DNA from 3 places in the Neobacillus sedimentimangrovi genome. Region 3 is predicted to be linked to each of the others. Evidence: riboswitches for the same ligand, from Rfam matches in the RefSeq annotation. Region 3 holds a riboswitch; each other region holds the start of a gene.
The links. A riboswitch is a leader RNA that binds a small molecule or an ion and turns the genes downstream of it on or off. The one in region 3 is predicted to bind S-adenosylmethionine.

Region 1 (4,274 bases), on a different contig from region 3:
AATCACTATCTTGTTAACAGTTTGTATATCGAATAAACAAAGTTTATACTATCTTAGAGCTTTTATAAAAAAGAATAAAATGTTAGTGTATAGAAAAGGACATTATCGTAGACGGGAATTTGCATCAAGAAAAAAATAGTTATAATGATGAAATAGGCCATATGACTATCGAAAAAACGGAAAAACCTAATTTTCTACTGTTTTAGAAGTATCAGCTTATACCGTTGTAACATTTTTATAAAGGAGAACAAGATTTATCATCAAGTGAGTCTCAAGCAAGTTTAATCTATTATAGTATTGAGCATTTTTTGTTAAAATAACTTCGATTACTTTCTAAGGAGAATGAACCATGAATAAAAAATACATTGGCTACATTGGAACGTATACAAAGGGTGACAGCAAAGGAATCTATTCTTTTACCTTGAATACGAAAGAAGGAAAAATTGAAAATATCGAGGTGGCTGCAGAGCTCTTTAACCCTACCTATTTAGCCATTAGTAAAGACAATCGCTATCTTTACTCTGTAGTAAAAGATGGTGAAGAAGGTGGATTAAAGGCTTTTTCCATTGGTGAAAATGGAAAATTAACTGCTATCAATAGCCAAGTAAGTGCCGGAGCTCCTCCCTGTCATGTAAGTATTGACAGCCAAAACAAATATGTATTCAGCGGTAATTACCATAGGGGAACAGTGGAATCCCATCTCCTTCATCAAGATGGCTCTCTTCTGCCTGCTGCTTCCATCATTCAACATGAAGGCAGTGGTCCAGATCCAAGACAGGAAAAGGCCCATACCCATTATGCTGGATTAACACCTGATGAAAAATATGTAGTGGTGGTGGAGCTGGGTATTGATGCTCTTATTACATACAAAATAAACGAAGACGGAACATTGACGAAGGTCAAACTACATCCATTAAAAGCCGGCAGTGGACCGCGACACTTGACCTTCCACCCAAATGGTAAGTTTGCTTACATCATGACAGAATTCAGTTCCGAAGTTATTGTCTTAACCTATAATCCAGAAAACGGCCATTTTACCGAAAAGCAATATATTTCCACTCTTCCTGCTGATTTCAAAGAAAATAACCAGGGCAGTGCGATTCATATTTCTTCCGATGGTCGTTTTGTCTATGCAGGAAATCGCGGACATAATAGTATTGCGGTATTTAGTGTTAATGGAACTACTGGAGAGCTGACCTTTGTCGAGCATACTTCTACAGAGGGAGACTGGCCTCGAGATTTTTCATTGGATCCTTCTGAAAAATTTATCGTTGCTTCTAACCAAGAATCAAGCAATCTCGTTTTATTCGCCAGAGATGAATTTTCTGGACGACTTTCATTGATTCAATCTGATATCACCGTTCCTCATCCAGTTTGTGTGAAGTTTTTACATGTTTAAAAAGCAGGGTTAACCCTGCTTTTTTTCATTTGTAGAAATTTGTTCCAAACTTTTCAGATAAAAATGAATTGACTAAGCAGGAAAAGTATAGTAAATTTTATAAAAAGTTTAAATATTGATAGTTCTTATCAAGAGAGGTTGAGGGAAAGGCCCGATGACACCTCAGCAACCTTCAATGGATGATCCATTGAAAAGGTGCTAATTCCTGCAAATTAATGTTAATTTGCGAGATAAGAAGAATGACCTTATGGTTTCGTACGAACAAAAGTCTTCTTCTTATAGAAGGCTTTTTTCTTTTTTATCAACAAGCTTTATCCCCATACCGCGTTAAAGCTGAAAAATATCCAATCTATTTTTTCAAGACAAGGAGTGTGTGTAATGTACAAAATTGATACAAAACTGGCACAAATCGGAAACAGAAGTGAAACAGCAACAGGAACGGTGAATCCTCCTGTATATTTTTCAACCGCCTATCGACATGAAGGTATCGGACAATCAACAGGATTTGACTATATTCGGACAGGGAATCCAACACGCCAGCTCCTTGAAAAGACCATTGCTGATTTGGAAGGCGGCGATCAAGGGTTTGCGTGTAGCTCTGGCATGGCAGCGATTTTTACCATCCTTTCTCTATTCCAATCCAGGGATGAATGGTTGGTCAGTGAAGATTTATACGGAGGTACTTACCGGCTTTTAGAAAAAGGCTATAAAAAATGGGGATTACGATGTCAATATGTCAATACAGGTTGTCCGGAGGAAATTGAAAGAAAGATTACCCCTCAAACCAAGGCCATCTTTCTCGAGACTCCTACCAACCCCCTCATGCAGGAAGCCGATATTGCTGCTATTGCCGACATCGCGAAGAAACATGGTATTTTGCTGATTGTCGACAATACGTTCTATACCCCACTTTTACAGCAGCCTATTAAGCTTGGCGCCGATATCGTCATTCATAGTGCGACAAAATATTTGGGCGGTCATAACGATGTCCTTGCCGGCCTTATCATCGCAAAAGGAAAAGAATTATGTGAACAATTAGCCCTTTATCATAATGGGGCCGGAGGTGTATTAAGCCCGTTTGATTCATGGTTATTAATGCGTGGAATGAAAACTTTAGCACTACGAATGGAACGACATGAAAAAAATGCAAAGGCAATCGTGGAATATTTGTCTCAACATGATGCCGTTACAGATGTTCTTTACCCTGGCCGTGGTGGTATGGTTTCCTTCCGAATAAAAGACGAAACTTGGGTTAATCCATTTTTGAAAAATTTAAAGCTGATTTCGTTTGCCGAAAGTCTTGGCGGTACGGAAAGTTTTATCACGTATCCAGCCACACAGACCCATGCAGATATTCCTGAAGAAATTCGAATTGAAAAAGGTGTTTGTAATCGCCTGCTTCGTTTTTCTGTAGGAATTGAGAATGTAGAGGATTTAATTCACGACCTAAAGCAAGCCTTTGCCAAAATTAACAAAGGAGTGATTGTTTAATGGAATTGGAAGAGTATTGTTTTGAAACAAAGCTTCTTCATAACCGACATAAAGTGGACTCTGTGACAGGAGCTGTCAGTGTACCGATTCAGCACGCCTCCACCTTTCATCAATTTGATATCGACCAATTTGGTAAATATGATTATGCCCGAAGTTTAAATCCAACCCGCGAAGCGCTAGAAGAGGTTATTGCGGAATTGGAGTGCGGGGTGAAAGGCTTTGCATTTTCTTCCGGTATGGCAGCCATTTCAACGGCTTTCCTATTACTGTCTGCCGGTGATCATGTCGTCATTACCGAAGATGTGTATGGCGGAACTTATCGAATGGTTACAGAAGTGCTTTCTAGATTAGGGATTGAGCATTCTTTTGTTGACATGACAGATTTAGATCATGTTAAACAAGCGATTAAGCCTAATACGAAAGCATTTTATGTTGAAACCCCGTCCAATCCTTTGTTAAAGGTGACAGATATAAAAGCTATCAGCCAAATGGCAAAGGAAATTGGTGCACTGACATTTGTCGATAATACCTTCCAAACCCCCGCCTTGCAAAAACCTTTGGAACTTGGGGCTGATGTGGTACTTCACAGTGCAACAAAGTTTTTATCCGGACACAGTGATGTAGTGGCAGGACTTGCTGTTGTCAAAGATAAAGGTTTAGCCAATCGGCTTGGATTTTTACAAAATTCCTTCGGCGCAGTTCTTGGTGTACAGGATGCATGGCTCGTTTTAAGAGGTTTAAAAACTCTTCATGTTCGACTTGAACACTCTCAGAAATCAGCGTTGCAAATTGCGAGTTTCCTAGAGAAACATCCGCTTGTTAAAAACGTGTTTTATCCCGGACTTCCTAATCATCCGCAGAGAGAATTGCTGGATGTACAAACTCAAGGAGCCGGTGCGGTCCTTTCTTTCGAACTTGTCGATGAAGAAGCTGTCCGCACCTTTGTCGAAAGTGTGAAGCTACCTGTATTTGCAGTTAGTCTAGGAGCAGTGGAGTCAATTTTATCCTACCCTGCAAAGATGTCACATGCGGCCATGCCGCAGGCGGAAAGGGAAAAACGTGGAATTAAAAACAGTCTTCTGCGCTTGTCTGTCGGGCTTGAAAATCCAGCTGATTTAATTAGAGATTTTTCCCAGGCACTCGAACAGGTGCAACAGAAAAAATTAGTGCTGCAGCAAGGAGAATGACCATGAGCTTTTTAGAAAAATTAAAAAATCAAATCTTAATCGCTGATGGAGCCATGGGAACACTGCTCTATTCATACGGAACAGACTGCTGCTTTGAGGAGTTAAACCTCTCCCATCCCGAGCAAATTCAACATATCCACCAAGCCTACATAAATGCTGGTGCTGATGTGATCCAAACCAATACGTATGCAGCAAAC
Region 2 (4,274 bases), on a different contig from region 3:
GCATTTTCAATGGCGAAAGTCGTGATCTCCTCCTTCATACTACTTGGTAGGAGTGAAAAAAGCTTACCAACACCTTCACATATGGAAATTTGCTGCGAGAGTATTTGGTCTTTTATTTCGACCCACTCAGGCGGAGCAAATTTTTTCATTATCGCAATTATATTATCACTTTCGGTAATCGTTCCATCAAAATCACAATAAATCACTGGCTTTGTCATGATATAGCCACCTCAACATTTCCCCATAGTTGCAAAGCTTTTTTTAATTCCGGATAGTATTCGGCCCCTTCAGCAAGCAGTTTTCCCTGAAGTATGGTATCAATAGCCTGCCTAAATGCCAGACCTCCTCCTCGAGCCCCATCCGGATGGCCATGAACTCCTCCGCCTGCATTAATAACAGAATCAATTCCAAAATCCTTGATTAATAGTGGAACTAATCCTGGATGTATACCTGCCGATGGAACAGGAAATGACGTTTTAAGTGTATCTTGCTTTGTTAATTCACTGGCAATAGCAATGGCAGAGTCTTTTTCCAGTGCCACTGTTCCATAAGGCGATGGGAACAATGAAAAATCTGCTCCTGCATAGCGTAAAAGTTTACCTAATAAAAGAGAATGGGAGATACCATAAATAGGAGAAGAAGTGAACGCTCCGCTAAAAGACGGGTGTGCCATAATTGGCAAAGCAATTTCCTCATCTTCTCTCAACTCTTGAAGGACATCGAGACCATAAGTGAAAACATTGAAAAGGAGCACATCCGCACCAATTTCAGCTGCTTTTCTCGCTTTATCTCTAAGTTGATACGTTCTTCCAGTCAAATTAACGGCATAAAGAGTACGATGTCCCGTTTCTTCATAGACTTCCTGAAGGGCCCTTTTCCCATTAAAGATACGTTTTTCAAAAGGTGTCAATTCATTTTCAAACAAAATTTCATCGTCCTTTACCAGATCAATCCCACCTAGGGCCTGCTCTTTTAGCTGTTCAGTCAAAAAATGAATATCCTTACCAAGCACACCTTTAAAAATACTCATTACCAATGGTCTATCAAACACATTTAATTTCTTACGAATCCCTTCAATTCCAAACCTTGGACCTGGAAATTGACTTTTTAAAAGATCATCGAATTGTAAATCTATTAATTTTATTTTTCCATCTAGGGAAAGTTTCCCAAAAACCGTTGTTAAGATTGCAGGTAGGTCACTAGAAAAATTGATTGTCGGGTAGGCAATTCGGATTAATGTTTGATTATCCTGTTCCGAAGGTAAACCCTCAATCGATACCACTCGACCTTTGTGCTTACGCAATTGGTTTTGTTCAAGTTCAGGAAGTTTCGTCCAAGAACCGACTGTCAGTCCTAAGGCAATATCTTCCGCTTTCTTGTCTGGATTTTTTTCATCATGTAGTAGATAAGTAGCAATTAATTCAGACATTATGACACTTCCTTTTCATTTTCTGCAATAAAAAAACCTCTTCGAAAAGAAGAGGTTAGCAGACATTACTAACATCTTCTCATCTTTCAGCTTCCCGCTGCAAGAATTAGCACCGTGCCTTACAATGGGTAAGGTCGGTTGCCGGGCTTCATTGGGCTAGTCCCTCCGCCTGCTCTTGATAAGAAAATGATTATTTTTCCGTATTTATTGTTTTCAAGTGAATTAACTTATTTTGGATTATCCCAAGAAAACAAAATATTGTCAACCTATTTTTTAAAAATTTCTAAACTGCTTATTCTTCTGACAGCCTCTTTCAAGCGTTCTTCAGAAGATAATAAGCCAACTCGGACATAGCCTTCTCCATAAGTACCAAATCCAATTCCGGGCGCTACTATGATATGGGCTTTTTCCAAAAGAAAATTTGCAAACTCCTCGGAAGTAAAGCCCTGCGGTACTTTTAACCAAGCAAAAAATGAACCTTTAGGAGCGGTAACATTCCAACCAATGGACCGGAGGCCTTCAATGAGGACATTCCTCCTCCGTTCATACATTTGATTCAATTCCCTCACACAATCTTGAGGTCCTGTCAGCGCCATTGCTGCTGCCTCTTGAACAGCACCAAACAAACTGACATAAAGGTGGTCCTGTAACAGTTCCAGTGAAGAAATAACACTTTCATTACCTACTGCAAAAGCAACACGCCATCCAGCCATATTATATGTTTTAGATAAGGTGTAAATTTCAATGCCCACTTCTTTTGCCCCTTTTGTTTGGAGGAAGCTTGTCGGTTTTACACCATCAAATCCAATTGCTCCATAGGCAAAGTCATGGACAATGCATATATCATATTTTTCTGCCAGTTCAACGGTTTCCGCGAAAAAATCGGGTGTAGCAATTACCCCTGTTGGATTATTTGGATAATTGAGGAACATTAGTTTTGCCTTTTCCAATACATCATCAGCAATTTCATCGTATTTTGGCAAAAATTGATTTTCTTCTTTTAACGGCATGGTAACCATTTCTGCTTTTGCCATGGCCACTCCTGACCAATAATCAGGATAACCGGGATCTGGAACTAGTACATTATCTCCAGGATTTAATAAACATTGGGGAAGTTCAACTAATCCAGCCTTACCTCCGAATAATATGGCAACTTCTTTTTCAGGATGAATCTTAACTCCATATTCCCTTTGATAAAAATCGGCAACAGCTTGCTTTAAATATCCAAACCCTTGAAATGGGGAATATTTATGATTTATGGGATTAGTTGCTGCCTCCTGAAGTTTGGAAACAATATGGTCTGGTGTTGGTTGATCAGGATTTCCCTGTCCCAGATTAATTACATCAAAGCCTTTTTCTATATATTGACCTGCTTTTTTAACAAGGGATGCAAAAAATTGTTTCGGAAGGCGATTTAATAAATCTGATCGTGGAAACTGTTTCAATTTCTCTCACCTACTTTACCTTGATTCAATTTTCACTAGAATACTAGCTAACAATATTAAAACTTTTATTAGGAATTGTAAAGGGAAAATAAATAATTTTCGAAAATGATTGACATCTACACAATTGAACTGATATATTTTTTAAGAATCGATAAAATTTTATAAAATAACTACTCTTATCAAGAGCTGGCTGAGGGATTTGGCCCATTGAAGCCCAGCAACCGACCGTAATACCATTGTGAAATGGGGCGCTTTTCTTCCGCGCCAGGATATCCTGTAAGGCACGGTGCTAATTCCAACAGAAAGTTAATCTTTCTGAAAGATAAGAGGTACGACAGACAAATATCGTCTTCGCAGCCTCTTTCAATCAGAAAGAGGCTTTTTATTTGGTTTGTAATTGAGTTCGCATGGAATTTTCCTCAAACTAAGGAGGTAATATTGATGACCGTTTTAAATCCATTAATCTATCAACCATTAAACGAAAAAACTGCAATTAAAAAGGCTTTAGATTTAAAGCTATTTCCTGAAGATGCTGATTTAACCTGCAAGGAAATTGGTGACGGAAACCTCAATCTAGTTTTTCATATTGTCGATCAAAAACATAACCAAAGTATCATCATTAAACAAGCCCTGCCATACGCAAAGGTTGTAGGTGAAAGTTGGCCACTAACCCTTCATCGGGCAAAAATTGAAGCTGATGCCTTAAAAACTTTTGGACAAATTGCTCCGGATTATGTTCCAAAGGTATATTACACAGATGATCAATTAGCCATTACTGTAATGGAAGACCTTTCTCACTTATCAATTGCCCGTAAAGGATTTATCCAAGGTGAGACTTTTCCGCTTATCTCTTTACACCTTGGTGAATATTTAGCCAAAACTTTATTTTTTACATCCGATTACGGTCTTGGTTCTGGGGCTAAAAAGGAACAAGTTCAAAAATTTATTAATCCCGAGCTTTGTAAAATTACCGAAGACCTAATTTTTACGGATCCTTACTTTGATGCGGAAACAAATGAATTTGAGGAAGGTTTGCGGCCTGCAGTAGAAGAACTATGGAAGGATGAGGAGTTAAAGTTTCATGTTAACGTGTTGAAAAAAATCTTTTTAACTGACGCAGAAGTTCTCCTTCACGGTGATTTGCATACAGGAAGCATGTTTGCTGATAATCAACAAACAAAAATAATTGATCCTGAATTCGCCTTCTATGGACCAGCTGGTTTCGATATTGGCCAGGTTTTTGCCAACCTGTTGTTCCAAGTCATTGTGAATGAAAAACACCGTGATGTATTTATCCAACATGTGGAAACGGTTTGGAATGTGTTCCAAGTTCAATTCTCACAGCTGTGGGAAAAGGAAAATAAAGAGCCGTTAGCAAACACAACATCCTTTTTACATTA
Region 3 (4,274 bases):
CATACGATCCATTCTTTTGAGGAATTTGCCGCTCAATGTGAACATTATATAAAAACTGCCCAGGAATTTGGGGCTGAATTTGTCCTTTTTCCTGAATTCTTTACAACACAGCTTTTGTCCATCGGAGACGAAAAAGGGAACAGTTTAACGATTAACGACTTACCAAGCTTTACTGAAAGTTACCGTGAACTGTTCACGAAATTCGCTAAAGAAACCAATATGCATATTATTGCCGGAACTCATGTTTTAGAAAAAAACGGCAAGTTATATAACACAGCACATTTATTTTATCCAGATGGCAGAATTGGCGAGCAGGCCAAACTTCATATTACTCCAACCGAAGTTAACGAATGGAATATGGCCAAAGGAGATTCGTTTCAAATTTTTGAAACGGAAAAAGGAAAAATAGCCATTCTAACTTGCTATGATATTGAATTTCCAGAAATCGTCCGTATGGCCAAGGCAAAAGGAGCAGACGTTATTTTCTGTCCATCTTGTACCGATGATCGCCACGGGTTCCACCGAGTCCGGTACACCTGCCATGCTCGGGCAATTGAAAATCAGGTATATGTGGTTCTAACAGGAACAGTCGGCTCATTGCCAACCGTTGATTTTATGCGAGCTAATTTTGCGCAGGCTGCTGTTATCACACCGAATGATATTCCATTCCCTCCGCAGGGCATACAGGTACAAGGGGAAATCAATAATGACATGATCGTAACCGCAGACCTTGACCTTCAATTATTATATGAAGTTCGCGAGCGTGGTTCTGTCACGACATGGCGCGACCGTAGAACCGATCTGTACACTGATTGGAAATAAAAAAAGAAGAACTATAAATAGTTTTATGGAGGGGTTGGTAAAGTGTATCACAGTGAATTGTATGTTTTTGACCAAGATCGTCCGATTCCAGTTTGTATTCGCAATTATACGAAAGACGACTTTGATCAGCTTATTGAAATCCAGTCCGAATGTTTTCCACCTCCTTTTCCATCGGAATTGTGGTGGAACAAAGAGCAATTAACCAATCATGTTACTCTTTTTCCAGAAGGAGCTTTATGTGTTGAGATCAATGGGGAATTAGCTGGGTCACTTACCGGACTTTGCGTAGACTTTGATCCAAATGATGCTGCCCATACGTGGGGAGAGATCACTGACCACGGTTATATTCGCAATCATGACCCTAACGGTAATACTTTATATATTGTCGACATTAGTGTTCGTCCCAAGTATCGCAAACTTGGGCTAGGAAAATTAATGATGCAGGCTATGTACCATGTCGTAATTGAAAAAGGGTATGATCGATTGCTCGGAGGAGGGCGTATGCCAGGCTACCATAAAGTGGCTGATCAAATGTCACCAGAAGCCTATTTGCAAGCCATTATTAGCGGGCAGTTAAAGGATCCTGTTATCACGTTTCTACTCCGATGCGGGAGAGTTCCTCTTGGGATTGCCAAAGATTATCTCGAGGATGAAGAATCTTGTAATTATGCGGTTCTTATGGAATGGAAAAACCCTTTTAAAAATAGACAGTGATATACTTTACAGATCATTTTTACTCCACGTTCTTCGTTTTTTGAGGACTGGAGAATTTTCTAAGTGATTTAGCCTGCGGTTTATCCCTGACCAGAATTTGCGCAGGAGTTTAAATGCTTTTCACCCTAGTGTACTTGTACTAATTTATCAATTCTTACAAGTTTTATTGATTATTCTGAAAAGAGAAATATTGACATCCTTAGTATAGTTGACTATTATTGTTATTAATATGTTGGAAAATAATGAATAGTGAAATATAACTCTTATCCAGAGTGGCGGAGGGACTAGGCCCAATGAAGCCCGGCAACCTTCAAGGTATTCCTTGAAAAGGTGCTAATTCCTGCAGGTTTATTACCTGAAAGATAAGAGGAGGAAACAAAAGCCCTCTTCTTATGAAGAGGGTTTTTCATTTTAGTAAAGGGGTGGAAGAGAAAATGTCTGTAATTAAAGTGGCAATACTCGGATTTGGTACGGTTGGTGAAGGAGTTTATCGGACCATTCAATCTCATTCTGATGAGCTGTCAGCTGTTTTAGGAAAAAAGGTCGAAGTAGCGGCTATTCTAATTAAAAACAAAGATCGAAAAAGAAATATTCATGATGAAGTTTTTGTTACTACCAATTTTGAAGAAATCCTTCAACTGCCTCAACTGGATGTGGTTGTTGAAGCAATTGTCGATAAGGAACCTGCTTTTACATATTTGAAAAATGTCATTCAGCGGGGCTGCCACGTGATTACAGCTAATAAGGAAATGTTCGCCCATCATGGAAAAGAGCTACTTGAGCTGGCGGAAAAGAATAGTGTATCTGTTGGATTCGAGGCAACGGTAGCCGGAGGAATACCAGTCATTCAAACGTTGAGACAGTTATTAAAAATTAACCGTGTCCAGCAGATTGAAGGGATTTTAAATGGTACATCAAATTTTATTCTTACAGAAATGAGAGAGAAAAAACAGTCGTTTGAAGAAAGTTTGTTGCAGGCGCAGGAAAATGGTTATGCAGAAGCGAATCCTACGAATGATGTTGAAGGCTTTGATGCATTTTATAAAACAATGATTCTAAGCCAAATCGCCTTTGGAGTGGAACCTGAGTGGGATGAAGTTGAGCGAGAAGGAATCACTTCCATAACAAGTGAATTGATGGAAACTGCCGGAAAAATTGGATTGAAGTTTAAACATATTGCCAGCCTAATCAATGAGGGAAATCAAGTTAAAGCATCGGTTAAACCTGTTCTAGTAGGAAGTGAGCACCCTTTTTATCATGTGGAAGGGATAGAAAATGCAGTAGCCGTGCATTCCGATCTGGTAGGACGGATTACACTTCAAGGTCCAGGTGCTGGGATGTTCCCAACCGCAAGTGCAGTAATCGAAGATCTTGTTTATGTTTGTCAATCGTCATCCTCCAAGAAGCTAACTGTGAAAACTTCTTCTGTACTTCCAAAACAGCATAAAAAAATAAAATATTGGCTTGTACAAGGATTAATACCATATAATTGCCCTCCATTCATTAGCCTTGAAGAAGAAATTGGGGAAGGGATTTTTGTCGTTAAAGCGTCTAAGGATGATCTAAATCACCTTGAAAAGCAACAAACCGCTATTCGTTATTTTTCCATCGAAGGAGAGTTTCAATCCAAAATCGTTTCCAAGGAATCTGTGACAGTTAATTAAAATAAGAAGCAGGTAAAAACCTGCTTCATTTACTCTTTTCACCATTATTTTTTTCTGCGTGCATTGACACGTTGGTTGGCGGCATTGGCCCGGGAAAGTGCCTCAAGGTCAGCTCCATCTGCCATTTCTTTAGAGAATTCTACATCATTTCCGTCAGATTTCATGTTTTTAGGAACTTGTGGGAGTGAAGCTTTATTACGATCACGAGTTTTTTGTCCTCTTGAGCGGCCCATTAAAATACCCCTTTCAAATGTGACTAGTGGAGCTTAATATGCTCCCTTTACTAGCTTTTACAATTTGGATGGGGTCGATTAATGGAAAAAATTAATCAGTTTGGGTATTACCTTTTATTTTTTAAATACCCGCCTGCTCTGTCAGCCATTTTAAATTCATGGCCGTATGTAACTTCTTGCATACTTGTTAAATGGCTTCTTTCACGATCTCTATTTCTTTTCTTTTTTTCCGACAATTTGATCATCCTTTCCATTATTTTAATAAGTAAAATGGTACATAATGTACCCATCTCCATTTTTACCTTTTAAAAATGGAATGATACCGTATTTTAGGAAATATATTTAATAAGTTAAGGGTCAATGGAATACCAATATCTTTTTCCTTCATAACAAATGTACTCAATGGTAAAGTAGAGGTGAGGTGAAGGGATATGGGAATCATTACAAAAATCACCACACAGCAGAAAAATAAAGACCGGTTCAATATTTATATGGATTCCGGTCAAGGAGAAGAATTTGCATTTAGTGTAGATAGTGATGTTTTAATAAAATTTCATCTAAAAAAAGGAATGGAAATTGATGAGTTTTCATTAATGGAAATTCAGTATCAAGATGATATCCGTAAGGCATACAATTTAGCTGTCCATTACTTGGCGAGGAGAATGAGATCGGAAAAAGAAGTGCGGGATTACCTTATTTCAAAAGAGGTGGATGAGCCGGTAATAAATGAAGTATTACTGAAACTTTCTGAACAAAAATATTTAAACGACTGTGAATTTGCTGCTGCCTATGTTCGGACACAGGTTAACACGACTGATAAAGGTCCAGAGGTAATCAAGAT

Region 1: another riboswitch for S-adenosylmethionine. It lies ahead of GZA11_RS09740 (methionine biosynthesis PLP-dependent protein); the one in region 3 lies ahead of GZA11_RS08495 (homoserine dehydrogenase).
Region 2: another riboswitch for S-adenosylmethionine. It lies ahead of mtnW (2,3-diketo-5-methylthiopentyl-1-phosphate enolase); the one in region 3 lies ahead of GZA11_RS08495 (homoserine dehydrogenase).

Annotation. Positions count from the first base shown of each region.
Region 1 covers NZ_JAAFZF010000025.1:9,294-13,567, reverse strand. The annotation lists gene GZA11_RS09745 (lactonase family protein) at 350-1,399, shown strand; SAM riboswitch class I at 1,522-1,636, shown strand; gene GZA11_RS09740 (methionine biosynthesis PLP-dependent protein) at 1,778-2,890, shown strand; gene metC (cystathionine beta-lyase) at 2,890-4,077, shown strand; gene GZA11_RS09730 (bifunctional homocysteine S-methyltransferase/methylenetetrahydrofolate reductase) at 4,080-4,274, shown strand, end outside.
Region 2 covers NZ_JAAFZF010000039.1:21,651-25,924, reverse strand. The annotation lists gene GZA11_RS12395 (2-hydroxy-3-keto-5-methylthiopentenyl-1-phosphate phosphatase) at 1-218, opposite strand, end outside; gene mtnW (2,3-diketo-5-methylthiopentyl-1-phosphate enolase) at 215-1,429, opposite strand; SAM riboswitch class I at 1,506-1,614, opposite strand; gene GZA11_RS12385 (pyridoxal phosphate-dependent aminotransferase) at 1,696-2,874, opposite strand; SAM riboswitch class I at 3,048-3,203, shown strand; gene mtnK (S-methyl-5-thioribose kinase) at 3,316-4,274, shown strand, end outside.
Region 3 covers NZ_JAAFZF010000019.1:25,942-30,215, reverse strand. The annotation lists gene GZA11_RS08505 (carbon-nitrogen hydrolase family protein) at 1-822, shown strand, start outside; gene GZA11_RS08500 (GNAT family N-acetyltransferase) at 865-1,536, shown strand; SAM riboswitch class I at 1,797-1,905, shown strand; gene GZA11_RS08495 (homoserine dehydrogenase) at 1,971-3,200, shown strand; gene GZA11_RS08490 (YfhD family protein) at 3,245-3,433, opposite strand; gene GZA11_RS08485 (YfhE family protein) at 3,541-3,669, opposite strand; gene recX (recombination regulator RecX) at 3,865-4,274, shown strand, end outside.